Regions from separate parts of the Aeribacillus sp. FSL k6-2211 genome, predicted to be linked through region 3. Evidence: riboswitches for the same ligand, from Rfam matches in the RefSeq annotation. Region 3 holds a riboswitch; each other region holds the start of a gene.
The links. Region 3 has a riboswitch for S-adenosylmethionine ahead of NSU19_RS05605 (bifunctional homocysteine S-methyltransferase/methylenetetrahydrofolate reductase). Riboswitches for the same ligand answer to the same signal wherever they lie in the genome.
Positions count from the first base shown of each region.

Region 1: linked by a shared signal. The riboswitch ahead of NSU19_RS16665 (2,3-diketo-5-methylthiopentyl-1-phosphate enolase) and the one ahead of NSU19_RS05605 (bifunctional homocysteine S-methyltransferase/methylenetetrahydrofolate reductase) in region 3 are both predicted to bind S-adenosylmethionine.
Region 2: linked by a shared signal. The riboswitch ahead of metK (methionine adenosyltransferase) and the one ahead of NSU19_RS05605 (bifunctional homocysteine S-methyltransferase/methylenetetrahydrofolate reductase) in region 3 are both predicted to bind S-adenosylmethionine.

Region 1 covers NZ_CP150190.1:3,434,569-3,445,394, forward strand. The annotation lists gene NSU19_RS16630 (pyridoxal phosphate-dependent aminotransferase) at 1-609, opposite strand, end outside; gene NSU19_RS16635 (carbon-nitrogen family hydrolase) at 697-1,479, shown strand; gene mtnA (S-methyl-5-thioribose-1-phosphate isomerase) at 1,546-2,607, opposite strand; gene mtnK (S-methyl-5-thioribose kinase) at 2,567-3,844, opposite strand; gene NSU19_RS16650 (cupin domain-containing protein) at 4,516-5,046, opposite strand; gene NSU19_RS16655 (methylthioribulose 1-phosphate dehydratase) at 5,069-5,716, opposite strand; gene NSU19_RS16660 (2-hydroxy-3-keto-5-methylthiopentenyl-1-phosphate phosphatase) at 5,713-6,423, opposite strand; gene NSU19_RS16665 (2,3-diketo-5-methylthiopentyl-1-phosphate enolase) at 6,399-7,622, opposite strand; SAM riboswitch class I at 7,701-7,806, opposite strand; gene NSU19_RS16670 (hypothetical protein) at 8,171-8,713, shown strand; gene NSU19_RS16675 (hypothetical protein) at 8,740-9,111, shown strand; gene NSU19_RS16680 (UPF0236 family protein) at 9,133-9,723, opposite strand; gene yfkAB (radical SAM/CxCxxxxC motif protein YfkAB) at 10,639-10,826, shown strand, end outside.
Region 2 covers NZ_CP150190.1:1,014,033-1,024,858, reverse strand. The annotation lists gene NSU19_RS05130 (GntR family transcriptional regulator) at 1-258, opposite strand, end outside; gene NSU19_RS05125 (YtzC family protein) at 711-974, opposite strand; gene NSU19_RS05120 (hypothetical protein) at 964-1,089, opposite strand; gene NSU19_RS05115 (TIGR01212 family radical SAM protein) at 1,133-2,098, shown strand; gene NSU19_RS05110 (class I SAM-dependent methyltransferase) at 2,095-2,682, shown strand; gene NSU19_RS05105 (tetraprenyl-beta-curcumene synthase family protein) at 3,343-4,422, opposite strand; gene NSU19_RS05100 (alpha/beta hydrolase) at 4,459-5,238, opposite strand; gene NSU19_RS05095 (gamma carbonic anhydrase family protein) at 5,307-5,834, shown strand; gene NSU19_RS05090 (phosphatase PAP2 family protein) at 6,007-6,537, shown strand; gene metK (methionine adenosyltransferase) at 7,228-8,433, opposite strand; SAM riboswitch class I at 8,639-8,830, opposite strand; gene pckA (phosphoenolpyruvate carboxykinase (ATP)) at 9,099-10,688, shown strand.
Region 3 covers NZ_CP150190.1:1,129,481-1,140,306, forward strand. The annotation lists gene NSU19_RS05580 (ABC transporter ATP-binding protein) at 1-799, opposite strand, end outside; gene NSU19_RS05585 (hypothetical protein) at 1,178-1,345, opposite strand; partial or broken gene NSU19_RS05590 (ATP-binding cassette domain-containing protein) at 1,492-2,019, shown strand; gene NSU19_RS05595 (hypothetical protein) at 2,311-2,589, shown strand; gene metH (methionine synthase) at 2,824-6,246, opposite strand; gene NSU19_RS05605 (bifunctional homocysteine S-methyltransferase/methylenetetrahydrofolate reductase) at 6,239-8,098, opposite strand; SAM riboswitch class I at 8,207-8,328, opposite strand; gene NSU19_RS05610 (YajQ family cyclic di-GMP-binding protein) at 8,430-8,921, opposite strand; gene NSU19_RS05615 (HPr family phosphocarrier protein) at 9,066-9,344, opposite strand; gene NSU19_RS05620 (DUF3941 domain-containing protein) at 9,687-9,818, opposite strand; gene NSU19_RS05625 (DegV family protein) at 9,850-10,728, opposite strand.

The sequences.
Region 1 (10,826 bases), 1.8 Mb from region 3:
ATGGACAACGGAAATTCGATGCTTCTTTGCAAACGTAACCGTTTCCTCAAAAAACTTAAGATCGGCCGTTGCTCCTGTCGGATTGTTCGGGTAGTTTAAATACATCAATTTTGCCGCTTCTTTATCCTCCAACGAAATGGCGTTGTAATCAGGTAAAAACTGATTTTCTGCCAACAGCGGGAACGTTTTAAATTGAGCCCCGGCTAAAACAACGCCTGATAAATAGTCTGGATAACCCGGGTCGGGCAATAGCATTAGATCTCCTTCATTTAATAGGCACATCGGCAATTCAACAAGTCCAGTTTTCGTACCGAATAAAATCGCCACTTCTTTTTCTGGATCTATATCGACTCCGTATTGTTTCTTATAATATTCACTAGCCGCATGTTTTAGCTCGATCAGACCTGAAAATGGTGAATATCTATGTGTTTTCGGGTCTTCTGCTGCGGTTTGCAGCGCTTTGACGATATGCGGGGGAGTCGGCTGGTCAGGATTTCCTTGTCCTAAATTAATAATATCTCTTCCTTCGGCTACAGCGTTATTCACTTTTTTCACAAGGGCAGAGAAAAATTGTGTTGGAAGCTTTTTTAAACGTTCTGAAATCTCCACTCTAATCCACCTTTTTTTATAAAAATAGTTGAAATTATCATAAAAATTCTATAGTCTTTATATAAAAATGTCTAGGGGCTGAAAATCATGAAAGTTGCTTGTATACAAATGAATATCATTTTAGGCGAACCGGACCAAAACTATGAAATCGCTCAAAAAAATATAATAGAAGCAGCAAGCCATCAAGCGGATACAATTGTTTTGCCTGAAATGTGGAATACAGGATACGCCCTTGATCAGCTTGATGAGCTTGCAGACAAAAATGGAGAAAAAACAATTGAGCTGCTGACATCCCTTGCTAAAACATATCATGTCAATATTGTCGGCGGTTCAGTTGCAACGAAAAAAAACGGACAATTTTTTAATACCATGTACGTTGTCGACCGATTCGGAAATATCACCGCTGAATACGACAAAGCCCATCTGTTTAAATTGATGGATGAGCATAAATTTATGAGTGCCGGTCAAAAAGTAAATATATTTGAGCTGGACGGCATCACTTGCGGTGGTGTTATTTGTTATGATTTGCGTTTTCCGGAATGGATTCGCACCCATGCATTAAAAGGTGCAAACATTATGTTCATTCCTGCCGAATGGCCGAAAAAGCGAATTGACCATTGGCAATTGCTTCTCCAAGCACGGGCAATTGAAAATCAAATGTTTGTTGTAGCAGTAAACCGGGTCGGAGCGGATCAAAATAATGAATTTAATGGACACTCAATGGTCATTGCCCCTTGGGGCGAGCTTCTTGTTCATGATCAAACAGATGCAGGAATTTTTTACGCCCAACTGGATCTTCAAGAAATTGACCGTGTAAGAAAAACCATTCCTATTTTTCAAGACAGACGTCCGGAATTATATTTCGAATAAAATTTTACACCCCTTAAAAGAATGTGAAAGCATTCCCTTTTAAGGGGTTTTTGTATGAAAAGGCAATTAAACGCTTTTCATGTGTTTTAAACTTTTTGTAAAGGGTGGATAGGCAATCCCTTTTTCTGTAATAATTGCCGTAATGAGTTCATGATCGGTCACGTCGAATGCCGGATTATATGTTTGCACATTTTCCGGCGCCATCGGTTTTTCATACCATTTTGTCGTGATCTCCTCTGCTTTTCTCACTTCGATCGGTATATGTTCCCCTGTCGGACAATCTAAATCGATTGTTGAAAGCGGAGCACAAACATAAAACGGGATTCCATAATATTTTGCTAAGATTGCCACTCCGGAAGTTCCAATTTTATTGGCAGTATCTCCGTTTGCGGCAACTCGATCACACCCGACTAAAACCGCTTGTACTTTTCCCTCCTTCATCACAATGGATGCCATGTTGTCACAAATTAACGTTACATCCACACCAGCTTCCTGCAATTCCCATGCAGTTAGACGTGCACCTTGAAGAAGCGGTCTTGTTTCATCTGCAAAAACTTTGAAATGGTAGCCTCTTTCTTGGCCTAAGTAGATGGGAGCTAACGCAGTCCCATACCTCGCCGTCGCAATTGTTCCTGCATTGCAATGGGTCAGAAGACCCCAGCCGGGTTTTAATAATGACAGGGCATGCTCCCCGATCGAATAACAGACTTGCTCATCCTCATTACGGATATGTTCTGCTTCTTCCTTCAGTGCGTTTTTAATTTCCTCGATGCTTTTGTCTTTTTCTACTTTGAGTCTATCCTCCATGCGATCTAAAGCCCAAAATAAATTCACTGCAGTCGGCCGCGATGAAGCCAAATACTGTTTGATTTTTTGAAAATCATCCAAAAGCTGTTCATAAGTCGACGCTTTTGATTGCTTCGTGCCTAAATAAACACCGAATGCAGCAGCAATTCCGATCGCAGGTGCTCCTCTAACCTTCAGATGGTAAATGGCCTCCCATATTTCTTCTGGAGTAGAAAGATGCAGAAATACTTTCTCATTCGGCAATAGCGTTTGGTCGAGTATGATCACCGTATTGTTTTCATCATCCAGTTGTACGGATTGAATGGCTTTTACTGCTGTCATAAAACTTTTCCCCTTCAATAAATTTGCGGACACTTTGTAATAAAACATTCACAAAGTCGTCGCCTGTACGAATGTTTGCACGTTCAAGAATAAAGGTTTTACCAGCTGTTAAACAAATTTTTTCAGCCAAAGCTCGGGATTCTTTATTTTCAATTGACGTGATGTCTTTTACATGGGCGATCCCAATAATTCTTCTGCATAATTCAAGTCCGGCAGCGGCTGAGGCATCCTCAAGGATGGAATTTAAATACCATTCTTTAAAACTAGGTGCACTTGCAGTTCTTTCTTTTATATTCTCATCCCAAGCATGTAAAAATTTTTTTGTAAACAGCTCTATTACGTCTGAGATTGTTTGTTGAATATATTGCAAGTAGTCTTCCTTTGTTTCTTGATCTTCAATTGTAAAGCTTGCATTTACATAGGCGAAAATAAGGTTTGCAATCACATTCCCAATATCGAACCCAGCAGGTCCATAAAAAGCAAACTCAGGATCGATTATTTTTGTTGAATCTTCCTTTATAAAAATGGAACCGGTATGAAGGTCGCCGTGGAGGAGGGACTGTGCTTTTGTCATAAAATCAAACTTCAGTTTAGCTGTTTCCAATGCAAGCTTTGAATCATTCCAAATTTCTTCACGGATGAATTCTCTCGTTTCTGGAAATACATCATTTTGCTCACAATCGTAAAAAGGTTCTGTATACACGAGATCTTCTGTTATTTCACATAATTCTGGGTTTGTAAATTTTTGCACCAATGCTTTCTTCTCTTTATGATCGATAACGGCATCTGAAGTAAGCAATAAGGTGTTGACAAGAAACGTTGTAATATGGTCGGCAAACAAAGGAAATTTTTTATGTTTTAAAAGAGCTGTCCTCATAATTTCATGGTCAGATAGATCATCCATCACACAACAATTCATAATCGGATCATACGAATAAACCTTAGGTACAAATCCAGGCGCTAATTCCCCTTGCAGCTTCAATGCTTCGCTTTCAATCCGATTGCGATCTGGCGAAACTTTAAAGGCGTCTGAAATACGCGCAACCGGACCAGCTTGTTTAATAATGACAGACTGGCCGCTATTTTGATCAACGACACGAAATACATAATTTAAGTTGCCATCGCCAATCTCTCGACATTCCAATTCTGCGTTTTGTTCAAAAATATCGAGTTTTTTCTGTACATATTCGATGACATCTTGCTCAGTCATCGTAAAATATGTTGTAAAATCCTTCAAAAAAATTCCCTCCTCTATCTTTGTTTGTCATAAAGTGAAAAAAGAGTCTTTCATAATATCCATTCACAATATGGGGACGACATTATTACAAGACCACTTCGTCACCTGCTTGTAAAAGCTGATTTCGGCAAATGCTCCAAATGGATTCGGATTTCTAGATCCAAAGCAGCCGCCGCATCCATTAAATAGAGGGGGCTGTCTAATAAGTCGATTTTCCGGCTTATAGACGCCCCTTTAATGTTTTAGAAACGTTGATATATCAATGCTTATGATGTTTCGTTTTCAGTGGATTTTGACTTTTGAAGACAGCCCCTTCCTAAAAATATAAATCTGCATCATTTATTCTTGATTTTCCCCATCCCGCCATAATACTTGATAAATTATCTGTGTTTACTTGGTTTTCAAGTGAAACTATATCCTCTTGTAACATAAGACAAGCCTATTTTTGTGGTGCTCTTTTAGCTGCAAGCTTCTTCGCAAAAATGTGTAAACCTATTAAAACCGGGTCAGCAGCCGCTGTGGTATTTTCATAGTTTCTTTGCATTCAGGAACATTGTTCACTGAGCTGGATGAATTGTGTATCCGAAGAGCAGCCAGTTATATGAAAAAGATGATGTTAAGCTTGCAGCTGTGAATGTTTAAAGCCGCTTTTTCATAAATTTTTTGTAAACTTAATTTACTTCTTCTTTTTCGTAAACTGGCACCCAGCCTTCTTCTGTCACAAAGATGCGGATCGCAACAACTTTTCGGTCATCAGCTAATGTGAAATAGTGGCGTCTGCCCTCTGGAACAGAAATAAGGTCTCCCGGATTAAGATGCACTTCAAAAAATTTTCCGTCCTGTCCTTGAATAACAAAAATTCCATGGCCGCTTACAATAAAGCGCACTTCATCATCTGTATGATGATGTTCACGCTGAAAATTTTTCAGCAGCTCTTCAAGGTTTGGCGTATGATCTGCTAAAGAAATGACATCCCAAGCTTTGTAGCCGCGTCTTGCTGAAATATCTTTAATTTCATTTTCAAAAGATTGTAAAATCGTTTGTTTTTCCTCATCATTTAAAAGATATTTCTCTTTTAAATGCTCTGGTAATTTGGCAATATCCCATTGCTCGTAAATAACACCTTGTTGATTTAAAAATGAAATCACTTCCTCTTGATTGCTGATAACTTCGTTTGTTCCTTGAATTTTAATCGTTGTCATGTAAAATACCTCCTTAAAATGTTTAATTATTTAAAGCTCCTGTACTCGCAAGGAGACCGGCTTTTGCTTGAATAAGAGCAAGCTGATACTGAAATAAAAATTCACAAGCTTCTAAAATTTTCTTTGCTTCAAAGCCATCTTTTCCCCATACAGTAATTCCGTGGTTGCGAATAAGAACTGCCCCTTTATCCTCCTCCACGAAATCGCCCAAAGTGCTTGCTAATGTAGGAATATGGGCATAATTATAAATAATCGGAATCTGTAATTCTGCATCTTCCTCCCAGCGGTCAAACGCTTTTATCAGTTCTTGTCCTTGAAATACAATTTTCCCAGCGTCACCATAAAGTTCAGAGATGACATTATTTGCAACCGTATGTACATGCAGGCTGCAGCCGGCTTTGCTTCTTTTATATATTTCGCAATGCAACAGCGTTTCTGCCGAAGGCTTCAGCTGTGTTGCGCCTACAGGATTTCCTTCTCCATCAACAAGCAAAAAATCTTCCTTCGTTTTTTTTCGTTTATCTTTGCCGCTTGCGGTCACAAGAAACTGAAGCGGGGAATCTTGAACTTTTATGGCTAAATTGCCGCTTGTCCCCATAAACCAATCCCTCGCAGCAAGCTCCTCTTTAATCTCCGCAAGCTCATGAACACGAGTTAAAACGACACTCATTTTGCGCCACCTTTTTCTTCTATGAAATTTGTTTTGTTTATTGTCTTCTCTAAAATGTCAATACAGTCGTAAAAGGTTTCGAAAGATTGATAAGGAATAGAAAATTCTTGACATTTTTTTGATAAATAATCACGTGCAATAACTGTATCTGCAATCTTCGCGGCTTCTAAATCTGTGACGGAATCCCCGATGATGATGGAATGAGTGTCAGCATTTGCAATTTGCCGAATAATTGTCGGTTTGCAGCACCCACAATTTTGGTTGGGACACTTTTCATCACACGTATAAGGCCAATGAATGGTGATCGTTTCTCCGCTAAAATCCGCTTTATTGCAAAACAGTGCGGTAATAGAATCAAAAGGCTGCAACAGCGGTTTAATAAAAAAATCGATTCCGCCGCTGACAATGTATAAAGGAATGTTCATGTTTTTCGCATAATGAACAAAGTCGCGAAATCCTTCCCTTATTTCTGCAGTTTCTAAAATATAGTGAATGATGTCACCCTTTAAAGAAGATGGAAGAAGTGCAAACATCTTGCCGACTCCTTCCTGAATACTAATCGACTGGGAAAGGACGCCATCCTTCAATTGCTCCCACTCTTTTGGAGCGAAACGCTTCATGATGCTAACGATGTTATCTTTTTTTGTCACCGTTCCATCAAAATCACAAAATATTACTGGCTTCAATTGGACGGTGCCTCCTTCCATCCCCAGAGCCGAATTGCTTCTTGTAATTCTATGTCTTCAGCTGCTTCATTAAGGGGAACACCCCGGGAAACAGCGTCAACTGCCTGACGGAAAGCTTTTCCTCCACCCTGAGCACCTTGCGGGTGACCGTGAACACCGCCTCCTGCATTAATGACACAATCTTTTCCAAAATCATGAATTAAAATGGGAACAAGACCCGGGTGAATGCCAGCAGATGGAACAGGAAAAACTGGTTTTAAAACTGATTCCTTCACCAATTCTTCTTTCACTTTTAAAACTTTGTCACGCTCCAATGCAACGCTGCCATATGGTGAAGGGAACAACGAAAAATCTGCTCCAGCAATTCTTATCAATTTTCCAAGCAATAAGGAATGAGAGAGCCCATATTTTTCGGATGAAGTAAACGATCCGCTAAACGCCGGATGAGCCATAATTGGGAGGGCGATTTCATCATCTTCCCTTAATGCTTGCAGCACATCGAGTCCATATGTAAAAACATTAAATAGCAAAATATCGGCACCTAATTCTTTTGCTTTTCTTGCCTTATCTTTCAATTCAAATGTTTTTCCCGTCAAATTGACCGCATACAAAGTTCGGTGTCCCTTTTCTTGATACACGTTATCAAGAACTTTTTTGCCTTCCTTTATTCTTGTTTCAAATGATGTGAGCGAATTTTCAAAAAGTATTTCATCATCCTTTACTAAGTCGACGCCCCCGAGAGCCTGCTCCCGCAATTGGGCAAGAAGGTAATCCATATCACGTCCAATTACACCTTTAAAGATGCTCATCACTAACGGTCTGTCGTAAACGCCAAGTTTTTCTCGTAACCCCTGAATTCCAAATCGAGGACCTGGAAAATACCGAAAGATCTCATCGTCAAACTGCAAATCTAGTAATTTTATTTCTCCATCTAGTGATAATTTTCCAAAAGTTGTCGTTAAGATGGCAGGAATGTCTTTAGAAAAGTTTTCTCCCGGAAAGCGAATGTGAAGCTGTGCAATCGTTTTGCCGGAGGATGGATCCTCGCCTGTTTCTTTTATCTCAACCACTTGTCCTTTATGCTTTTTTAACTGCTCTTGCACTAAAAGAGGAAGGTCAGTCCACGAACCTACCGTTAATCCAAGAGCAATGTCTTCTGCTTTTTTTTCTAAATCTTCTCGTTTCGCAATGATTTGGTATACTGCTGTTACGTGACCCATTTTTTCAATCCTCTTCATTCAGATTTTTTTATATAAATAAAACCTCTTCAATAAGAAGAGGTTTTTTGTCAAAACAACTTCTTATCTTTCAACATCTCTGTTGGGAGAATTAGCACCGTGCTCATCATATGAGTCGGTTGCCGGGCTTCATTGGGCTCATCCCTCCACCTGCTCTTGATAAGAGTTTTATTATTAACTTTATAATTCTTATTCGTTTACTTGGATTATGCCACTATCCTTCCCCTCTGTCAACACTTTTTTACATCATATTCGATTCAAATTCGCTTACATTTTTCTGATGGCATGCTACAATTATTTAATGGTGCAGTTTACAATTTGAGGTATTTACCGGAACTTGAGGTTGAGCCAAAACAGGAAAGCCTAAAAAAAGAGGACGAAAAAAGAAGGTACAACATCTTTTTAACGTCTTCCGATCGCATCATGCTAGATTACTAGACTTAGAAAAACTGGTTGAATTACGCAATTATAACGTTACTGGTTATCGTGAGACAATTTGTTTCTTGTACCGTTATTGGTTATGTTGCTTTTTGAATGATCCAGAAGAAGCCTTAAAACAAACGCTAACGTTTAATTTACAGTTTAATGAGCCTTTAAGAAGATCCACCAGAAGCGCTGAAAAGGCCTATTATGCACGGAATAACGAAGAAGCAAACCGAATAGCCAGAGAAAAAGGGTATCCTGGCGCTGGATATAATATCAGCAATAAAAAATTAATTGAATGGTTAGATATAACAGAGGACGAACAACGCCATTTAAGCACGATTATAGATGCGAATGAAAAGCGGAGAAGGAAACAAAAACGCCGGGAAATGGGCGTAAAAAGCCGTGAGGAGTATTTAAAAGAACAGCGCAATAAAACGGATAAGAACTTAGAAAAACTTAGACAAGCAATTGAGTTGAATCCTGATTTCTCGAATTACAAATTAGCTAAATTGCTAGGAATAAGTGAATCGTATGTAAGGAAAGGATGTTATATGTTATTTACTGGAACGGATGATTTAATTAAAAACGAGGATCGATCAATTAAAGAACATGATGTTTTATATTCTAGAATTAAACCTGAAAATTAAACATTTGATAGGAGGAACCTATTTTTATGATTAATTTTTGGAATAAAGTTACTAAATACAAAGAAGCACGTTATGCTGCAGGAATGAATTTTGATCTTGAAGAGATAGAACCCTTTTTAAACCATTTATCAAACTCAATTTTAGATTCAGGCTTGACTCAAGAAGAAATCAACATGATTCTATCTGAAATAGATAAAATGAATGAAGACAATGAGATCAAAGAGTTTGGAACTTTCGATGTTATCTATAAAGGAAAGCCATCAAAAATAAGGGTTCAAGCTGAAATCCACATTGAAGATGGGGATAAAGAGTTAGTGCTATATATGTATAGTACTAAAAAATTGGTAGACGTTATAGAAAAGGAAATGCTAAAGGTGGAAGAGCAAAGGGAATTTTAAAGGTGGAAACAATTAAATTTGTTAATTAAAATCTGGATTTAATTTTAGGCTGTCGAGTTTTTCTTGACAGCCCTCCCTCTTGCCCTCATGGACGTAATGGCGCTGATTCACGAATTCGATCCGTAAGCCGTTGCGCTTCCACCCTTCGTGAACGATCAGGATTTGTCTTCCTTGGCCCGTTTTCTCTTCCCTTGGCGAGAGACAAACAGTCCATCGGCCTCCCACAAACAGCATCCGTCCATATTGCTGGTCAACCGGGCAGTGCAGCGGAGCTTCGGCTTCGAGCACCAACTGGCGGATCGCCTCATGGCTTATCACCGGATACCCGACCATCTGGGCAAGCGTACAAGCCGCTTTGCGATAAGAAGAGCACTCCACAACCAATCCCACCGCCGTTTCTTCTAGACAAGGACTGATTGACTGCGATCCATCAAACGCTAGAAGGGAGTCAAGCAAAAACGTGTAACGGTTTTGTTCTCGGTCTAAATAGTAGTTTCGCTCAAAGGTGACTTCGCCAAACAGGGTTTGAATCGTGGAGCGTCGTTTGTCTTTCAAGTGGTACCGGCGCTTGTCCCGGGTTTCCGCCAATTGTCGGTCGATGTCCTCCAACAAAGCCGTAAACAGCTCGGCGAAGGCGTTTTGCAGGGCCGAAACAAATCAAGTTCGATCTCTTTCCATGTCAACGAATTTGTGGTAAGATGTTGTTGAATATTCATGGGACTCTCTCCTCCTGTTTGATAGTGTGGTCAATAATCATCTTATCAGGGAGAGAGTCCTTTTTTCATGTTCCTGCTTGGGATCCTACCGCGCTTTCGCTTGGTGACCCCGATGAGGGGATTACGAACCTACGTTCCTACCCCCCTCATCGGGAATTCTAAGAATTTCTCCCACAAACATTTTACGCACACCAGAAAATATTTATGGAAAATGCAAAAAGGCTAGATAACGCTAGATACCATGCATGGTTTCATCATCATAACTCTGATTGATGGATTACTGTTGCAAAGAAAAAAGAAGGTAAATTCATCCAATATCATTACAAACCACAGGAATTGGCTGAAAAACTAACCGAATGGCTCGAAGAGGATGTTTATTTTAGCTAGAATACAATTTTATAAGCCTAGCCGACAAATTACGAATATAAGGCAATTAAAGTCGTTATATGTTGATTTAGATTTTTATTTGTTTAATTATAATTCGAACTGGATCATCGGCAAATTAGAATACGATTATTTTGGCCAATCGATTCCAGAGCCGAATATAATCATTTTTAGCGGTCAAGAAATGGTTTTAATTTGGCTTAAAGAGCCTGTTCCTTACAAAGCTTCACCGTTATGGCAAGCGGTACAAAATCACTTCTTAGAACAATTAAAAGAGCTAGGGGGCGACTCTAGGGCGGTTGATGCTTCAAGGGTATTCCGCATTGCTGGAAGCATTAATTCAAAAAACGGTGTAGAGGTAACAGGGCAATATCGTCATAAGGAACGTTATGTCTTGAGAACGTTAATTAAAGGAGAAATGATTTTTATGGAAACTTATACAACCCTCAAAAAGATTACTCCTTCCTATGACCCTTGGGAAGCTTATTTAGATATGAAGGAATACGGTGAATTAACATTATCAAATATAGAATTTACCACCACCACAATCTGCAATATGCGATGTGAGCATTGCGCTGTAGGATACACTTTATCTCCGAAAGATCCGGAAGGGCT
Region 2 (10,826 bases), 120 kb from region 3:
CTCTTCATCCAGCTTTTTCTGCACCATTTTCGATACAAATGTCCCCCGTCCTCTCAGCGTTTCAATCAAGCCTTCTCTTTCCAGCTCTTTATAAGCCTTTGAAACCGTGTTAGGATTAGCGATAATCATGGAAGACATCTCTCTTACAGAGGGCAGTTTATCGCCAGGCTTTAACACACCTTTGATACATAGTTCTTTCATTTTTTTTATGATCTGCTCATATATCGGAGTGGCACTTCTCGGGTCAATTTCAAACATCAAATACCCTTCTTTCTTACAAAAAGGACTCTTTTGTATTATGTGTACTACATTATATAGTACACATAATACAGAAAAGATGCAATCAACATTTCTGATTCCGCATATAAAAAACACTGAATGATTTCACTCGTTCGGGGCTCTTGATCTTAGGGAAAAATTATGATGTACATAGTCGTATAACAGCTTTTGCTAGAAGTTTGGCTGATTTCAACAAACTGATCCCGATTTTGTTTTAAAATGTAATCGTTCATTCGCATTGAGCCGAGCTTTTATATCGGTAATAGCGCAATCTGTTGAAAGATATTTTTATTCTATATTTTCGTTTTTATTCCAAAAACCATTCTTTCCTTATGCAAATTTATATATAAGATCAAATCGGCTAAAGAATAAATGAAAAATCATAATTGCAATTAAAGGGCAAGCCTACAATCAGGCTTTGCCCTGGAATTTTAATGATCGAGCAAAATCATCTCATTTTGAAGGTGCTGCAGTTGAAGGCGCATGCGGTGAAGCTGCTCCCGCTGCTGGTCATTTGCGCTTAAACTGAGTTTTTCCACTTCTGCAAGCGCATCTTGAAGCTTTTGCTGTGCATTTGTATATTCTTCATCATTGTAATGCTCCTGTTTCAGCCCTTCAATATATTGCTCATTTGCATATTCCAATGCTTGCTGGCAATGTTGAATGCACTCTTCCACGGATTGTCTAGTAGCCAAACAAATCCCCTCCTTGATGAAGAATTTCTTCATCAACTGTATTTTTCGCTATTTCTGCAAGCTCCATCATGAAAAAAGCTGGTAAATTCTTATTTGAGATTGGTTTGGCAATCATGGTAAAATGTCTTGATAGTATATCGAAACAGGAGGAGTAGGAATTGGCGAACCACAATCCATTTCCGTATACGAATGACAACAAACGGTATCATACATGGAATTACCATTTACGAAATACATTTGGAGATAAAGTGTTTAAAGTTGCTTTAGACGGAGGATTTGACTGTCCAAACCGCGACGGTACGGTAGCACATGGCGGGTGTACGTTTTGCAGTGCCGCAGGGTCGGGCGATTTTGCCGGAAACAGAGCTGATGATCTTGTTACGCAATTTCACGACATTAGAAGCAAAATGCATGAGAAATGGAAAAACGGAAAGTATATTGCTTACTTTCAGGCATTTACAAACACTCATGCACCCGTGGAAGTTCTTCGTGAGAAATATGAAACGGTATTAGGTCTCGAAGGAGTTGTCGGTTTGTCCATTGCTACAAGGCCTGACTGTTTGCCTGACGATGTTGTTGATTATTTGGCGGAATTAAATGAGAGGACATATCTTTGGGTTGAATTAGGATTGCAAACCGTTCACCAGCGGACCGCTGATTTAATTAACCGTGCGCACGATTATGAATGTTATGTGGAAGGAGTTAACAAGCTCAGAAAGCACGGAATCCGAGTTTGCACACACATCATAAACGGTCTTCCGCTTGAAACGTACGATATGATGATGAAAACTGCAAAAGAAGTTGCTAAGCTGGATGTTCAAGGAATTAAAATTCATCTGCTCCATTTGTTAAAAGGTACACCGATGGTTAAGCAATATGAAAAAGGGATGGTGCGCTTTTTATCCTTTGATGAATATGTACAATTAGTTTGCGATCAGCTAGAGGTACTGCCTCCCGAAATGATCGTTCATCGCATTACAGGCGACGGTCCGATCGATTTAATGATAGGGCCGATGTGGAGCGTTAACAAATGGGAAGTGCTGAATGCCATTGATGCCGAACTCGAAAAACGAAACAGCTACCAAGGGAAGTATTATACAAAAGATCGAGTGATGTCAAAATGAACCTCATTCGCATTCTTCCATTTGCAAAAAAATTGATGGCTTCCGCTGTCCAAAACGGCGATATCGTTATTGATGCAACAGTCGGGAACGGTCATGATACCGTCTTTTTAGCACAACTCGTTGGCGAACAAGGTCATGTGTTTGGATATGATATTCAAAAACAAGCGCTTGAAGAGACAAAAAAACGGTTGAAGGAATCCGGTTTAATCGACCGTGTTACTTTGTTTCATTCCAGCCATGATGACATTTTCAATACGATTCCGAAAAAACATCACAATCATATCGCCGGTGCGATGTTTAATCTCGGTTATTTGCCCGGTGGCCAAAAAAACATTGTGACAAAACCAGAATCAACTATTGAAGCAGTAAAGCAGCTTTTATCCATACTAAGACCCGGTGGAATGATCGTGCTGGTCGTTTATCACGGCCATCCGGAAGGAAAACGTGAGAGAGATGAGCTTCTTAAATTTGCCGAACAAATCGATCAACATACTGCTCATGTACTTGAATACCGGTTTTTAAACCAAAAAAATTCCCCTCCGTTTATTGTAGCAATCGAAAATCGAGTAGGAGGGAGCGATTAACTCCCGTCCTCTCACACCACCGTACGTACGGTTCCGTATACGGCGGTTCAATTAAGATAATTGACGCAAGTCTTTATAACTTCCGTGAATAGCTGTTCTCTTTATGCCAGTGGTCACTCCACCCTCCAAGAGATCTCCCACGGGATTCACCGCTTCCTCCCTCAAGTGAGGTACTACGTTTTCTGTGTTCATCATGACTCACTGAATGCCAAGGGCTATTCTCTCTTAATTGTTCGGTCCTTCTTAGTTGTTCTAGACCAACTAATACTATGACCTCTGCTGACTTCTGACTGTTCAGCTATCTATCACTAGATAGGTTACCAAGGTTACTTGGCGTGCCAGCCAGACCTCCCCGGGTAAGAGTGTAATCTTTCCTTCCATCCATCTGCTTCATTTACTCTGTATCACCTTCGGCAGAAAGGGCTTTGTTTTGTCTTGCAAACTCACCCAGTGATACCTAGCCTCATATGAAGTTCGTGTTCCGAGAGACCCAAAGTTTGCCGCTCGCTTCCTTCAGATTCCGCGTCACCACGGACACCCTTGCGTTAAGCTAACTGCTACTTCTGCCTTCGCAGCTCGGGACTTTCACCCTATAGATTACACCCATGCCGGGCGCACAAGCAAAATAGCCGGGAATAATATCCCGGCTAGCTTTATCCATCAAGAAGATTTAATCAAATTCCATTTTCGGAACGTTCGATATGCCCTAGCATTCACATAAAAGAAAACGGAGGTTGTTCCTCCTTTTTTTATTAATTTTTTAGCCAGCTTTCCTAAATCTTTATGTACTAATACTTTGTCATCAGATAAATAAATGCCGAGCAATCCGCGGTTAATTAATTTATGAAAATTTTCGTTCGGAATACCTTTTAAATTTTTGTCCGCTTCATGTACAAAATGAGCTAATCGTTCCATCATTTCTGATGTGCTTTCATAAAAACTGCAAAAATTTAAATCGCCCTCCAATTGATCCTCCTCTTGATCAATAAAGTAATCCAATAAAATGTGAAGCCCTTGCACATATGGAAAGTAACCGTCTTTAATTTTTTTGGCAATCGCTTCGTTAAAGCTGGGCTGAAATGCATAGGCGACTAAACAAAAAATGCCCAATGTCGATCCAGCGCAGGCAGAAAATTCATACCACCGCATATCCGGGAGGGAAGATTTATATTGTTCGAACCACTGTACTAGCCTTGGCACTCTTTCCTCTTCTATTACATGCTTATGTACTTGCAGTTCACAATAATATTCGCAAAGCTCCATCAAATAGCCAGCTATAACCGGATAGTTCTCCAATTGGCTCAGCATTCTTTGGCATGTCATGACAAGCTCTTTTAAATATCCGCCGTCATCTTGGTCCTCACGAAATTGGTAGTAATTTTTTAATTCTGCATGAATCGACAGTGCGTCCTTCATTGATTGGTGCAGCATGCGGAAATCTTCCGGATCAAAAGAAGTGCTTCTGTCGCATAAATTATCCAAGTAATCGCTAATCGTTTGATAAGCAACGATAAACTCTATGCATTCCTCTATATGAGAGTTCGACAAAAGCGCTAAAATGCTTCCTCCTTCGCAATGAAATGCCTTCGTATTTATGCTTGCAAGCGCCTGCTTTCTCAATTCAGGATTCGGTATTTCCTCAGCCTTTTTTTTCCACCCATCTAAGTAATAATGGACGGTCGGAAGAATTTCCCTATAAACTCTTGACATAAGGCTGATAGGGTGTTCAGGTATACTCAAAGATCAACTCACCTCTTCATTGTAAAATTCCAGTGTTTATGTTAAATGGCTTTCTGTAAATCTCAACGCATCTTGAAAAACAAGTTCTCTTTCCGGTTCATTAAAAATTTCGTGATATAGTCCTTCCCATTCTTTATAGCTCTTTTTCGTGAGATTCAACTGACTATACCATTTTTGAACTGCTGATTTATCAACAATTTTGTCTTCTCCTCCCTGCATGACGAAAAGAGGGACATCTGGAAACTGCGGAAGCTGCTGAAATGCTAGTTCAATAGCATGAAGAAGCTCTCTGTACCAGCGCACAGAAACTTTTCTTACGTAAAGGGAGTCGTTTCTGTTTATGTCTTGAATTTCCTTATTTCTCGTTGCCATCTCAACTGTCAAACCGGAATCAAAGCGTACCCTAGGCGCGAAAATATTTAATCCTTTTGCCAAAAGATCGAGCGCTTTACTCGGTTTTTGCAAAATTCCTAAACATGGCGAAGATAAAATGACCCCGTTTAACGGAATTTTATTTCTCTGCAGCGTACGTATGGCTATTAAACCGCCCATGCTATGCCCCAGCAAAAAAAGCGGCAATTGGAAAGATTGAGCCTCCCTGATCCAACGGTCAACTTCATCAATATATTCATCAAACGATTGGACATGTCCCCGTCTGGAGGATGAATTTCCTTGTCCTGGCAAATCCCCCATGACAACATGGTACCCGTTTGTTTGCCACTTTTTTATCAGCCATTTGTAACGTCCATGATGTTCTAAAGCTCCATGAATGATGACAATCACAGCTTTAGGACTAGAACTTACCCATTTCCACATAAATTAACTCCTTTCCGAACATGACGGAAAATTTGTTATAATATGAAAAAAAGAAAAGGATGGTTCCCATGGTTATTTATCCATATAAAGACAAAAAACCTATAATTAGCGATTCGGCTTATATAGCTGATTTTGTCACAATCACCGGCGATGTTCAAATAGGAGATGAATCAAGCATTTGGTTTCAGACGGTTATTCGCGGTGACGTCGCCCCAACTATTATTGGAAATCGGGTCAATATTCAAGACCAATGCTGTCTGCACCAGAGCCCAAATAAACCGTTAATTATTGAAGATGATGTAACCGTCGGCCATCAAGTTCTGCTCCATAGTGCGATTGTGCGGAAAGGAGCTCTAATTGGAATGGGTTCGATTATTCTGGATGGAGCAGAAATCGGAAAAGGCGCTTTTGTCGGTGCAGGCAGTCTTGTCCCGCCAGGCAAAAAGATACCTGAGAAAACTTTAGCATTCGGAAGACCCGCCAAAGTGATTAGAGAATTAACAGAAGAAGATCTTCAAGATATGGAGCGCATCCGTCGCGAGTATATCGAAAAAGCTCAATATTATAAAAATATTGCTCGTATGAACAACATATAAATTGCTTATAAAAACATTTTAAAACTTTCTCTTTCAAATGTCATTCTTTACCGGGCAGCTTCATGCATTTTTAAAATTTTGTAAAATTTTTATTAGATTTGTTGAAGTTTACATAAATATGAGAGAAAATTTTTTATAAGAATTTTTGCTTTTTGAAAAGAGGAACTTTAACATGGGCAGACTGCTGAATCAGCTTTACCAATTTGAGTGCAAGTTGTTCAAACTGATTAATTCGCATTTTGAACGAAAAGGACTGAATGTTTATTTTCGGTATATTACTCATTTAGGAGGGGCTGTTTTTTCAATTGCAACATGTTTAATGCTGATGTTATTTTTTAATGAACCTGTAAAAACTGTTGCCTTGGCAAGTTCAGCTGCTCTTTTTTTCAGTCATATTCCGGTTTTCATTGTGAAAAGAATTTATCCACGCAGACGGCCTTATCTTACATTATTTGAAACAAAAGTGTTAGAAAATCCGTTAACTGACCATTCATTTCCTTCTGGACATACGACAGCTGTATTTTCAGTGGCAACACCATTTTTGCTCTTTTTTCCAGCCTTAACATGGATTTTGCTTCCTCTCGCATTCAGTGTGGCACTATCAAGAATTTTTCTTGGCCTACACTACCCTTCAGATGTGCTGGCGGGAATAGTTCTAGGAGCTTCAGCAGGCACCATCTGTTTTGTCGCATTCGGACCATAAATCGAGTAGGAGGGAGCGATTAACTCCCGTCCTCTCACACCACCGTACGTACGGTTCCGTATACGGCGGTTCAATTAAGATAATTGACGCAAGTCTTTATAACTTCCGTGAATAGCTGTTCTCTTTATGCCAGTGGTCACTCCACCCTCCAAGAGATCTCCCACGGGATTCACCGCTTCCTCCCTCAAGTGAGGTACTACGTTTTCTGTGTTCATCATGACTCACTGAATGCCAAGGGCTATTCTCTCTTAATTGTTCGGTCCTTCTTAGTTGTTCTAGACCAACTAATACTATGACCTCTGCTGACTTCTGACGGTTCAGCTATCTATCACTAGATAGGTTACCAAGGTTACTTGGCGTGCCAGCCAGACCTCCCCGGGTAAGAGTGTAATCTTTCCTTCCATCCATCTGCTTCATTTACTCTGTATCACCTTCGGCAGAAAGGGCTTTGTTTTGTCTTGCAAACTCACCCAGTGATACCTAGCCTCATATGAAGTTCGTGTTCCGAGAGACCCAAAGTTTGCCGCTCGCTTCCTTCAGATTCCGCGTCACCACGGACACCCTTGCGTTAAGCTAACTGCTACTTCTGCCTTCGCAGCTCGGGACTTTCACCCTATAGATTACACCCATGCCGGGCGCACAAGCAAAAAGGTGTCTAATGCATGCATCGCATTGGACACCTTTTTTATTTTACAAATATTGATGAGCCTGTTCGCGCAAAGCTTCCGCTTTATCTGTGCGTTCCCATGGCAAATCTAGATCGTTGCGTCCGAAATGACCGTAAGCAGCTGTCTGTTTGTAAATCGGGCGGCGCAAGTCAAGCATTTTTATAATGCCAGCTGGGCGCAAATCAAAGTTATTGCGAATTAATTCAACTAAAACATCTTCGCTTACTTTGCCAGTACCGAACGTATCAACAGAAATAGAGACAGGTTTCGCTACACCAATTGCATAGGCCAGCTGAACCTCGCATTTGTCTGCAAGTCCGGCTGCGACAATATTTTTCGCTACATAACGAGCCGCATAAGCTGCAGATCGGTCTACCTTCGTCGGATCTTTTCCTGAGAAAGCTCCTCCGCCATGGCGCGCATAGCCTCCGTAAGTATCGACAATGATTTTTCGTCCCGTTAATCCTGCATCTCCTTGTGGTCCGCCAATAACGAAACGTCCGGTAGGGTTGATGAAATATTTTGTTTCTTCATCGATCAGTTCTTTTGGAACAACCGGATCAATTACTTTTTCTTTAATATCCTGCTTAATTTGTTCTAAAGTTGCCTCCGGATGGTGTTGAGTCGATATGACAATTGTGTCAATTCTAACCGGCTGTTCATTTTCATCATATTCTACCGTAACTTGCGTCTTTCCGTCCGGACGCAAATAAGGAATTTCTTCGCTTTTTCTAACTTCTGTAAGCCGGCGTGAAAGCTTATGGGCAATGGAAATCGGGAGAGGCATTAATTCCTTCGTTTCATTGCATGCAAAACCGAACATTAACCCTTGATCTCCAGCGCCAATCGCTTCAATTTCTTCATCAGTCATTTGTCCTTCTCGCGCTTCTAAAGCTTTATCCACCCCTGCAGCAATATCGGGTGATTGCTCATCAATTGATGTTAAAACAGCACAAGTTTCAGCATCAAAACCGTATTTAGCTCTCGTATAGCCGATCTCTTTGACCGTTTCTCGCACAATTTTTGGTATATCCACATACGTGCTTGTCGTAATTTCTCCACTGACTAATACAAGTCCGGTTGTGACAGATGTTTCGCAAGCTACACGTGCGTTCGGATCTTTTTCTAAAATGGCATCTAAAATCGCATCTGAAATTTGGTCGCAAATTTTGTCCGGATGCCCTTCCGTTACGGATTCAGATGTAAACAGACGGCGCTTTTTTGTCATTTACTGCATCCTCCTCAAACTTAAAATGATGTTTATGGAGTGCTACACTCCTTGACATTGACACGGAACTCATTCCCTCGCCACTATTGTAAACATATCAAAATTGCGTACGATAAGAAAAACTTGGCTAAACGAGATTTCTCTTATACATAGAAAAAACCTTCCCTGCCAGAGGAAAGGTTGTTATAAACATCATTGCCTTTCACTCTTATCGTTCAAGGATATAACCTTGCATCAGGTTAGCACCATTGCTCGTCTATGAATATGGAATTCTTTCGCATCATGTTGTATGTCCATAGAATACCGGGATTTTGAAAGCCATATTCTACTGTCTTCTTTCAACGAGCCGGTTGCTGGGCTTCATAGGGCCTGTCCCTCCGCCAACTCGGGATAAGAGTATCCGTTCAAATGTATATCATACAGGAGCAAAAAAGTACTTGTCAACAATAAATAAAGCTTCTCTGTAATTTTCCAAATCATCTGATATCCATTATTTCAGTATCAGCTGATCAATCATGATTCGTATGATGCCCAAAAATGAAGGCAAAATATATAGTAAAAACATTATTTTCAGAAATCGATAAATAGGATGGATTATTTTTGCGAATGTGTTATACTATTTCTATAAAACCATTTCAAATATGCAAAAAAAGGATGGTATGTATATGAATATTGTAGATGTATCAAATGAATTAGCTTCGTTGATCAGCGGACCAAATGCATATCATAATTTACCAGTCGCACGGCTTGTAGAAAAAGTTTTAGCTAGGAAAGAAGGTTTTTTAACAAATACAGGTGCAGTTTCGGTTACAACAGGCAAATATACCGGCCGGTCACCAGAAGATAAATTCATCGTTGAAGAAGATTCTGTCAAGCATTTAATTGATTGGGGACCCGTCAACAAGCCAATTTCATCAGAAGTTTTTGAAAAACTGTACTTAAAAGTCATACAATATTTAAAAAATAGAGATGAAATTTATGTTTTTAACGGATTTGCCGGAGCTGACAAAAAATATCGTCTTCCAATTCAAGTGGTCAATGAATTGGCGTGGCAAAATTTATTTGCTCGCCAACTGTTTATCCGTCCGAAAAGCCAAGACGATTTAAAGGAGCATAAAAATCCGTTTACAATTGTTTCCGCTCCTTCCTTTAAAGCAGATCCAGCTGTGGATGGAACGAACTCAGAAGCATTTATCATTATTTCTTTTGAAAAGAGAATAATCCTGATCGGCGGAACTGAATATGCAGGCGAGATGAAAAAGTCTATCTTTTCCGTCATGAACTTCCTGCTTCCAGAAAGAGATATATTTTCAATGCACTGCTCCGCCAATGTCGGTCAAGAAGGCGATGTCGCGCTCTTTTTCGGTTTATCGGGAACAGGCAAAACAACACTTTCCGCCGATCCAAAACGCCGATTAATTGGTGATGATGAACACGGCTGGTCTTCATCTGGTATTTTTAATATTGAAGGCGGCTGTTATGCAAAATGCATCGGCTTGTCTGAAGAAAAAGAACCTCAAATTTATAACGCTATTCGATTCGGTTCCGTTTTGGAAAACGTTGTGGTTGATGAATCGACACGAATTCCTGATTATGACAACTCCTTATTAACAGAAAACACCCGTGCGGCTTATCCAATTGAAGCGATTGACAATATTGCTAAACCGAGCATTGCGGGTCACCCTAACACTATTATTTTTTTAACAGCTGATGCGTTCGGTGTTCTGCCGCCAATAAGCAAATTAACGAAAGAACAGGCTATGTATCATTTCTTAAGCGGTTATACGAGCAAGCTTGCTGGAACGGAAAGGGGTATTACTTCCCCTAAAACAACGTTCTCCACATGCTTTGGCGCACCATTTCTTCCGCTTCCAGCTACAAGATACTCTGAAATGCTCGGAAGAAAAATCGAAGAACACGATGTGAAAGTATTTTTAGTCAATACAGGGTGGACCGGCGGAGAATACGGAGTAGGAAAACGAATTAAACTTGCTTATACAAGAGCCATGGTTCAGGCAGCATTGGAAGGCGAACTCGATGAGGTGGAAACTGTAAAAGACCCTATTTTCGGGCTGGCGATTCCTGCTCATGTTCCAGGAGTGCCTGATGAAGTTTTACAGCCTATTAAAACATGGAGTGATAAAAACGCTTATGAACAAAAAGCGTATGAATTAGCAAAAGCATTCAAAGAGAACTTCAAAAAATTCTCGAACGTTCCGAAGGAAATTGAAGAACTTGGCGGTCCAATCATATAAAAAAATTACTTACTTTCGGCTACCGGCTTTGAACTGCCCCCTGTCAAGTAGACTGTAGAAATAATAAAAATATACCTAAGCGGCTTTAGCTCTATATTCCATGGGGCTAAAGCCGCTTAATTTTTTTGATACCTTTCA
Region 3 (10,826 bases):
TTATGACATCTTTTCCACCCATAACGATTAATAAAACAGAGGACAGTGAACCAACCAAAACAATTAATTCCATACCAATTGAATAAAAGATTGATTGTTTAATATTGGCATCCACTAGATCTTTAGCTGCTGAATTGATTTTTTCTGTTTCTTTATCCTCTACCGAGAGATTTTTGACTTCTTCGATACCCTGTACTGACTGCTGTATTTTGTTGTTTAAAACGGCACTTTTTTCAGCTGTTTCAGTAGATATATGAAATATTGAAGACAAGAATTTGTTTGAAATGATGTAATATGCCGGCATTAGCAGACATAAAATTAATGTTAATTTGAAATTGATTGCTGCCAGAATAATAAGGGTAGCAAACAGTTCAAAAAAACTTAGCAAAATTTTAAATGTGTTGGCAGAAAACAATCCCCCTATATTATTTACCTCATTTAATCTTGATGTAATATATCCGCTGGGGTAAAAATTGAAAAACTCCATAGGCAGTTTCAGCAGTCTTGTTGATATATTTTGCCGAAGATTCAACACTATATTCTGGCTTACTTTTGTAAAAACTACATTGGAAAAATAGTTGAGCATACTCTTAATTACATATATTAATGCAAGTATTGCACTGAATAAAAGAACATAGTGATAATCTTTTTTTGCTATTCCAAAATCAAAAATATTCTTAATGATTAATCCTGGAAGTACAGTGATTGCAGAAAGAACAACTAATAAAAGAAAAGCTATGGACAAGCTCTTTTTAAATTCTTTTAAATAGCTAAACAATAATTTTACGCTGTTGTTCATATATATCGCCCCGGTTTAGTTAGTAGAGGTAACCGTTGATTTTTCTATTTTATTGCAATAGACCATTCCATCAATCCTTTTGGATTTAAAATAATCTAGCGCACGGCAATCAAAGCAAAATAAATTTCTCTCACAATTTGAACAATGTTGAATTTTCATTCCATACGTTTATTTGAAAAAATCTTTGAATAAAAATAATGATCAGAGTAAATACAATATTTGCATCTGAAATTGCAAGCATCGGTAACAATTAAGCATAGATGCGATATTCCCTCTGTCAGTAATTTTTCTTTAATAAATTGTTCAGTGATTTTAGGCAATTGAAAATCTGATTGAAAGAGGTTATATTTTACAATTTTATGAAGCAATTCATTTAGATTATTTTTTTTTGAAGTCTTCTTCATGAATGGTGTCACCTATCTTAATTCCCGACAAAAAGTTTTTTTCTGATTTATTTGCTGGAATAACTATTCTCGTACTGTTGTCATAGCAATAATTACCTTTTTTGGTATCAAATAATAATGGTTCAGTTAAAAATTTAATCATTTCACTTCTTCCTTTCTATTTTAACGTTAACCCTGTTGCAACCATCTTAGGGGAAGAAATTGAAGAGGCTTCTCTACCAAAAATTATAAATGATGAACTCCATTAATTTACAGAAAAATTTTACATATTTTTGAATTTTTCCAACTATATGGGAGGCTATTAAAAAGGTCAATCTGACAGGGCATGAAAACAAGAAAATGATGGAATGATCCGGCGGAATGAGAAAATGGGTGGGAATCGCACAGCTGTTAATGAGAAAGCCGTCGATCTTAATTTTTGATGAACCGACAGCGGGATTGGACATTGAAGAGCGGATTCGCTTCCGCAATTTGCTAATAAACCTTGGTTTGGAGCATACCGTCATCATTTCGTCGCATATTGTCGAAGATATTGAGTTTTTATGGACAAAGATCGGTGTTTTAAAAAGCGGAAACGTCCTATTCGAAGGAACGCCAGCCGAGCTGAAAGCCCATGCGGAAAGATATGTATGGGAATATCGTGTCTCGCCGAATGAATTGGATACCATCATGGCGGAAAATGAAGTGATTCAGCTTCTCGAAGAGGGAGACGGCGTGAATGTACGGGTGTTTGCGAAAAAAGAGGAAGAAGGGGCGAAACAAGTCGCACCAAGACTAATTGATCGATATTTAGCCGTTGTTAGGGGTGTGAACTAAAATGAGAGATTATTTAGAAAGCATTTATGCACCTTTGTATTTGACCGAAAGACGATGGGGCTCACTTTTTTTGTCCCTGCTGTGATGTTTAGCTTATCTCTGTTGCTTATTCTGTTTGTTCCAAGAGAGGAAGATGATATTCACAGTAATATCATTATTATTCAAGGTGTTTTTATACCGTTTACTTGCTGGTGCCTTATGTATCGGCTGAGTGAAATGTATGAAGAAGGGGCGCATGAAACGTTAGTTCCATATTACTAAAAACGGTTTGGGATGGATTTCTTCCAGTACTTGATTGTCAATATTATCGGGGTTTTTCATTTATGTACCGCTTTTGTGATGAAATACGGGATGACTTCGTTATCTGGTCTTAACGTGATTCATTTTATGATTTTAGTATTATTCTATATGCTTTTTGGCACATCACTTATCGTGCTGATTAAAAACATTGAGATTTCTCTAACGATTATCATGATTTACACGGTTTTAGAAGTGCTTACGTTAGGAGAATTTATCCATGGCCGCACATCTTTCTATTCGATCCGCCTGTTTGGGATCCATTTTTATTGAGAAAATGGTTATTTTTGTCGATAACCGTTATCGTGCTAATGTTTATAACAGTTGTTTTCATTCAGCGGGCGGATAGGAAGCCGCAATAGGCTATTTTAATACAATTTATTCAAGCTTATGGTTAGGAAAAGCTTTGAGGCGATTTAATAAAAAATGGATAACGAAGTGCTAAACGAGCACTTCGTTATCCATATGCATCCGAAAATAGCTTGCCCTTAACGGCGAGACGAAATATTAAAGGACATTAAAATATCGAGCTTCAGGGTGTGAGACGACGAAGGCAGAGACGGATGCTTCCGGTTCCATCATAAAGCCTTCCGTCAGCTGGATGCCGATTTTTTCAGGCTTTAACAGCTTAAACAGCTTCGCTTGATCTTCTAAGTCTGGACAAGCCGGATAGCCAAATGAATAGCGCTGACCTTGGTATTTTGCTGCAAACCGTTCCTGCATTGTGAAGTCAAGCGGATCCGGGAAGCCCCATCGGTCGCGGATCAGCTGGTGCGTCCGCTCTGCAAGACCTTCTGCCAGCTCCAGCGCCAATGCTTGAATCGCATGGCTCCGGAAAAATTCACCGCTTTCTTTAAACTGCATGGCGATGCTGCGAATGTCTTTTCCAGCAGTTACGGCAAACAGGGCGATATAATCATGCGGTGTTTCATCTGACCGTTCGCTTACATAGTCGGCAATGCATAAAAACGGCGGCTTTTCCTGCCGAGGGAATGTAAACGTCTCAATGATTTTATCTTTTGCAGCCGGATCTAAAATGTGAATGGAGTTTCCTTCGCGATAGGCCGGGAAAAATTGATAAATAGCAGATGGACGGAACCAGCCATATTCTTTCCCTAAACGCAGCAATTCATCTATTTCATTTTTTAGTTCTACCGCTTTTTCCTGTTTTTCCAGAAGCATCTGTTTGACATTGCCTTTTAATCCGAGATGGTGTCCTAAAAGCATTTGCATGTTCACATACGGGACGACTTGGGCAATATCAATGTTTTGAATAATGTGTGGATTGCAGTCAGCTGGATGATATACGGTCGGTTTGGACACAGATGATTTTTTTTCAATGATCATAACAGGTTTGCTGCTTTTCTGTCTATTCTGTTTTTCCTCAACTGCGACCGTTCTTTTCTCAAGGAAAGCATCCGGGTTTTCTCTCAGCTTATTGGCAAGCGACAGCCCGTCCATTGCATCTTTCGCATATAACACAGGACCGTCATATTCCGGTGAAATTTTTTGATCGGTAAATTTGCGTGATAATGCAGCACCGCCGACTAAAATCGGAATCGAAATGTTGGCTGTTTTTAAGTCTTGTGCTGTTAACACCATTTGCTGGGCTGATTTGACGAGCAGTCCGGAAAGACCGATAATATCAGGCTTTTCATTATTGACCGCTTCAATCAGCTGCTGCGGCGCAACTTTAATGCCTAAATCAACGACGCGGTAGCCGTTGTTGGAAAGAATAATGTCAACTAAATTTTTGCCGATGTCATGGACGTCGCCCTTGACTGTAGCTAAAATGACTTTTCCTTTGCCGCTGTCATCTTTTTTTTCCATATACGGTTCTAAAAAGGCGACAGATGCTTTCATCACTTCCGCACTTTGAAGCACTTCAGCAACAATCAGCTGATTGTCGTTAAACAGTTCGCCGACAATTTCCATTCCTTTCATTAACGGCCCGTTGATGATATCGAGAGGATCATCATATTTTTCTAGTGCCAGCTGCAAGTCTTCGATTAATCCTTGCTTTGTTCCTTCCACAACGTATTGTGCGAGCCGTTCCTCCAAGGTTAATTCCGTTTTCGGCTTTTTTTCCTCTTTCTTTTTGTCGCGGTAAAAGTTCGTAAATTGTGCGAGCGTCTGATCATTTGTTTCAAATAATAAGTTTTCTGCCAACTTCCGCTCTTCCTCAGGGATCGAAGCGTACCGTTCTAATTTTTCCGTATTGACGATCGCATAATCGAGCCCTGCCTGTGTGCAATGGTATAAAAAAACGGCGTTTAATATTTCTCTGCCGACCGGCGGAAGCCCGAAAGAAACATTGCTGATCCCGAGAATAGTTAAACAGCCGGGAAGATGTTCTTTAATTAAACGGATCCCTTCGATCGTTTCTTGGGCAGATCCGATATATTGCTCATCACCTGTGCCGACAGGGAAGACGAGTGGGTCAAAAATAATGTCGCTTGGACTTATACCGTGTTGATTGACTAAAATGTCATAAGACCGCTTGGCAATCTCCAGCTTTCGCTCCGCAGTCAGAGCCATTCCGTCTTCATCGATTGTTCCGACGACAACAGCTGCACCGAATTGTTTCACAAGCGGGAGAACTTCTTCAAACCGTTCTAAGCCGTCCTCTAAATTGATCGAGTTGATGATCGCTTTCCCTTGTGAGTATTCGAGCGCTTTTCTGATGACATTGGCGTCGGTTGAGTCAATGACAAGCGGCGCTTTTACTTTTTTTACAACCTCGCGGATGAAGTTTTCCATATCTTCAAGCTCGTTTCGGTCCGGATCTGCGAGACAGACATCGATGACGTGGGCGCCGTTTTTCACTTGAGCGCGGGCGATCTCCGCTGCTTCTTCAAATTTTCCTTCCGCAATGAGACGCTTGAATTTACGCGAACCGATGACGTTTGTGCGTTCACCGACAAACAGCGGGCGCATTGATTCATCATAGCGAAGGGGCTCGATGCCTGATACCGTATGTTGATTTTGCTTTTTGACGATTTTTCGCGGTTTTAAGCCTTCCATTGCCTCCCTTATTGCGCGAATATGTTCGGGAGTTGTTCCGCAGCAGCCGCCGACCATATTAAGCCAGCCTCTTTCTGCAAACCCTCTGATTTTTTTGGCTAAAGATTCCGGTGATTCGTGGTAGCGTCCTTCTTCATCAGGCAGTCCGGCATTCGGATAACAGCTGACAGCGGTATTGGCGATTTCAGACAATGTGCGGATGTGATCGGTCATGAATTCCGGGCCTGTCGCACAGTTTAAGCCAACGGCAATTGGATTCATATGTTCAGCTGAAATGTAAAACGCTTCAATATCTTGACCGGCAAGAGTTGTTCCCATCGGTTCTATCGTTCCGGACAGAATGATCGGCACTTCTTTCTTGAGCTTTTGAAAAGCTCGTTGAATTCCTAAGTAACCCGCTTTTACATTGAGCATATCTTGGCTTGTCTCAAGCAGAAGTACATCAACGCCCCCCTCTAACAGTCCTTCCGCTTGAACTTGATAAGCTTCTGCCAATTGTTGGAATGTGACGCCGCCTGTAACGGAGAGCGTTTTAGTCGTTGGCCCCATTGATCCTGCCACAAAACGAGGCCAATCCGGTGTTGAATATTTTTCTGCAGCGCGCTTTGCAATCTCAGCTGCTTTTTTATTTATTTCAAAAGCAAGGTGCCCCAAGTTATATTCCTCGAGGACGATGCTTGTACCGCCAAACGTATTTGTCTCGATAATATCAGCGCCTGCTTCAAGGTACGCTTCATGAATACGGACAATCGTTTCAGGGGAAGTGATGTTTAAATATTCGTTGCATCCTTCATATTCTTCACCGCCAAAATCTTTCGCAGATAATTCTGCAGCTTGAATCATTGTTCCCATGGCTCCGTCTAGTATTAAAATTTTTTTCTCCAGCTGTTCCTTTATGTTATACATGGGAAATCTTCCTTTCTCGTTTTGCCTTTTCTTTTTCATGAATGTATTCCGTCAGCTCGACTGTCATCTCATAATGCAAAAACGGAGTGATTAAGTAAATGCCGTTAAACAGGTCAAATGCTGCGTCAATAAGCGATTTTGCAATGGCAAGTCCTTCTCGTTTTCCCTTTTCTTTATCATTGCCTGCTTTTTGCATCTGTTCGCGAATCGAATCGGACAATTTAATGCCTGGCACTTCGTTATGAATAAATTCAGCATTGCGGCTGCTTATTAACGGCATAATCCCGAGATATATCGGAACATTCAGATGTTTTGTTGCTTCATATACTTCTTCGATCAGCTTCTCCGAGTAGAGCGGCTGCGTAATAAAATAATCGGCTCCACAGCTGATTTTTTTCTCAAGTCTCTGAACTGCGCGATCAAGATGTCTTACGTTCGGGTTGAAGGCGGCGGCAACAGTAAAGTTTGTTTTTTGACCAAGTGATTTTCCGGAGTATGACAAACCTTCATTAAATTGCTTAATTAAACTGATTAAATCAAACGATGATAAATCATAGACAGAGGTTGCACCCGGAAAATCACCGATTTTGGACGGGTCGCCGGTGACCGCTAAAATATCGTGCAGGCCAAGCGTATGCAGCCCCATTAAATGGGATTGAATGCCGATTAAATTTCTGTCACGACATGTTAAATGAACGAGCGGGCGAAGCTGGAAACGGCTTTTCACAATTTTTGCGCAAGCAACATTGCTGATTCTTGGTGTAGCAAGGGAATTATCCGCAAGCGTAATTGCATCAATCCCCGCTTTTTTCAACGCTTTTGCTCCTGTTAAAAATTTTTCCAAGCCGAGCGTTTTCGGCGGGTCCAATTCTACAATCACTGAGCGTCTGTTTTTTGCAATATCTGGGAGAGGAGTTTCTTGACTTTCTTTCATAGGTAAAACATGAATTGGAACATTTCGTTCTTTTACTTCTTTCTCTGTGACAGGAGGGAGGTTTGATACCGCTTCAGCCATTGCCCGAATATGTTTCGGCGCGGTTCCGCAGCATCCGCCGAGAAGCCGGACACCTTGTTTTCGGAATTGAAGAGCCGCTTCATAAAAATAGTGTTCATCTGATTCATAAACTAATCTTCCGTTTTCATACCTTGGCAGGCTGCCGTTTGGAAAAGCGGATAAAAAGGCATGTTCAAACAGCGGCACTTCTTCCAGAGATTGCAGCATATGATAAGGGCCTAAACGGCAATTGAGGCCGACAATATCTGCACCAAGTTCTTCAAGCATTTTCAAACCGTCTGCCAATCTTGTTCCATTTTGAAAGACGCCTTGTTCGTGCAAAGAAACATTTGTGATAATGGGCAAATCCGTTTCTTTTCTAGCTATTTGCAAAACGGTTTTCAGTTCTTCCAAGTCGTAATAGGTTTCTAAAATAATGCCATCTACGTTTTCGGATAAAAGGACATGAAGCTGCTCACGAAAATTTTCGGCAATGTCAGATAGCGTGAAGGCGCTTTTTTGAAACGAACGGATGCCGCCGATTGTTCCGATGACATACCCTTTGTTTTCCGCTTTTTGTAACGCCCTCTTTGCAAGTTCAACCCCTTTTTGGTTGATGATCTTTATATCATCTTCCAGCCCATATCTGGCAAGCTTTATGCGATTGGCGCCGTATGTATTTGTTTGAATAACAGTTGCGCCTGCGTCTAAATAGGCTGAATGAATCCGTTCTATTTCTTCCGGTTTTGAAACGTTTAGCTCATCAAAGCATCTGTCTATTCCGAATGAGTATAGTAGAGTCCCCATTGCTCCGTCGGCAATTAATATATGATTCTGTAAATCTTGTAAAAGCCCCATAAAAAGTCCTCCAATCAAATGAAATAGGCGCCTGCAAGGAGGCGAACACCTATATAAAAAAGAAAAGCCTTCTAAGAAGAAGACTTTTTCTTGAACAATTTCCCCTTCTTCTTATCTTCCGAGCGCAAATTTACGCATCGCTGGATTTAGCACCTTGGTACCCAAAGTTTTTGGGTAATCCGGTTGCTGAAGGTTCATCGGGCCAGTCCCTCCGCTTCTCTTGATAAGAACGCTTTACCGTATGAAATTTTAAAACAACGGATTAATCCTAATTTAACGAATTTTATCAAAATAATCAATATAAAATTTCAATTTTGTGAACAGGGCAAAGCTAGCGAAAATTAATAAATTGTACGTCGATCGGCAAGTCGGCGCTTTTCACAGCTGCAATCACTTTTTGCAAATCGTCCTTGCTTTTGCCGCTTACCCGGACTTGGTCGTCTTGAATTTGGCTTTTTACTTTTAGCCCGGTATTTTTGATCAGCGCATTGATCTTTTTCCCGTTTTCTTTGTCAATTCCGTTGACAAGTTTGGCTCTTTGTCTGACAGTGCCTCCTGAAGCCTTTTCGATTTTCCCGTACTGAATATTCTTGGTTGCGACACCGCGTTTAATCATTTTGCTTACTAATACATCTTTTAGTTGATTCAGCTTATATTCATCGTCAGAGATTAGCACAAGCTCATCTTTTTCTAGGGATATATCGCTTTTAGATCCTTTGAAATCATATCTGTTTACAATTTCTTTTTTCGCCATTTGAATGGAATTGTTCACTTCGGCAATATCCACTTTTGAGACGATGTCAAATGAATTCTCCTTAGCCAACTTTTTACCTCCAATAACGTTATTTACATTCATTATAGTGAATGTCGTTCAGTTGAACAACTCTTTTAGGGGTTCCTCGCAAATTAAATGAAAAAACCGTTACTTAAAGCAACGGCAAGGAAATTAATATCTGCTTAAATGCAATTAAGCTAAAGATGTCGCTTTAGAACATTTAGGGGAAAGAAAGTCTTGTAAGTTTTTTACTGCTTCGAGCGAATCTTCTCCTTCAGCGCTGATGACTACATGACCTTCTAAAAAGGCGGAAAAACCGAGCATGCTTAAAACGCTTTTCGCATTTAATTGGAGCTTTTTTGTTTGGAATAAAATGTAGCTGTTAAATTTAATCGCTTCATGGACAAGGGAAATGACATATTCCGGCTCCATCTCTTTTGTAAGATACACGGAAATTTCATGTTTCTTCATTGTGCCACCTCTTGTATACTTATTTTACAATATCTTACATTAATAAAGGATAGATTCCCACATGTTTGTCATTTCCTCTTACATATAAAAAAATGACCTCCGCTTTTGAATATGGAAACGTTTTGGATTTCTCTGTTTTTTAATGAAATGAATGGCCTAATCAAATTGAAAGTTATTGCCCCGCCCATGTTTTATTAGACAAAAATGAAAACAAAAGCTAGAGAAAAGATGCATACTGTAAGATAAGAAAGCGTCTTTTTCTTTCAGAACGTCCGGATAGAAGAGGTGGAAGACTCGCCTTTAGAGATATTTCAAAAAAAGAAAAAGCCCGACAGGCGGGCATTATAAATGATCCGTTTTCTTTGAGTATTGCCGTTTTCCAAGCTCTCGATTTTTTTCCTTCAATAGATTTTTTTCGTGTCGTTTTGCATTGTTGTCTACAGCTTTTTTATCATTATCGCTTGTTTTGGACATTCAGGAAGCTCCTTTCCATACTGTTATATACTTATGATTTCCATGAAGCTTCTTGAATATGTTTATTTAGAAAAAATACAGCAAGGGTGCCGGGGCCAGAGTGTGCACCAATGACAGCACCGATCGTATGGATGATCATTTCTTTTGGATGAAACGTTTCTTCAATTAATTGTTTTAATTCGAGAGCTGCTTCTTCATCATCACCATGGCTGATGGCGATTGTCTGTTCACTCAATCCGTCTCCACGCTCTTCCATCAGCTCAAGAATTCTCCGGTAAAGCTTCTTTTTCCCGCGGATTTTTTCCAGCGGGATCAGCTTTCCTTCTTCGACATGCAAAAGCGGCTTGATATTAAGCAGTCCGCCAACAAACGCAGATGTTTTGCTGATTCTCCCGCCGCGAGCCAAATATTCCAGGCGATCAACTGTAAAAATGTGCTCCATATGACTGCAATACTCTTTTACTGCATTTGCCATTTGTTCTAAATCAAGTCCTTGTTTTGCTAATTGAATGGTGTAGCGGACAGCAAGTCCATACCCAAGTGAAGCACATTTCGAATCGATAATTTGCAGTTTCCAATTCGGATATTTTTCAAGCAATTGCTGCTGAACCATAACGGCAGTTTGATATGTACCGGACAATTCGGAAGAAAAGGCAATATACAGCGCCGGCTGATTGTCTTTCGCCAGCTTTTCAAATTGATTGGTGATTGTTTCCGGTGATGCTTGTGATGTTTTAGCAACGTTTCCAGCTCTCATATAGTCGTAAACTTCTTTCGGTTTGATTGTCAATTGATCCTCATAGTCCTTCTCGCCAAGGTGGACACGAAGAGGGATGAAAGAAACGCCTTGATCGTTTAAAAAAGAGACAGGCAGATCACAAGCACTATCAGCGATAATGTGAATATTCATTAATCACACCTACTTTTTTTCATTTACATATAGTCTATCTTGATCACAAATAGAAAACAATACAATTTGTGCAAACTGAAAATTTAAAAAAGAAGGAC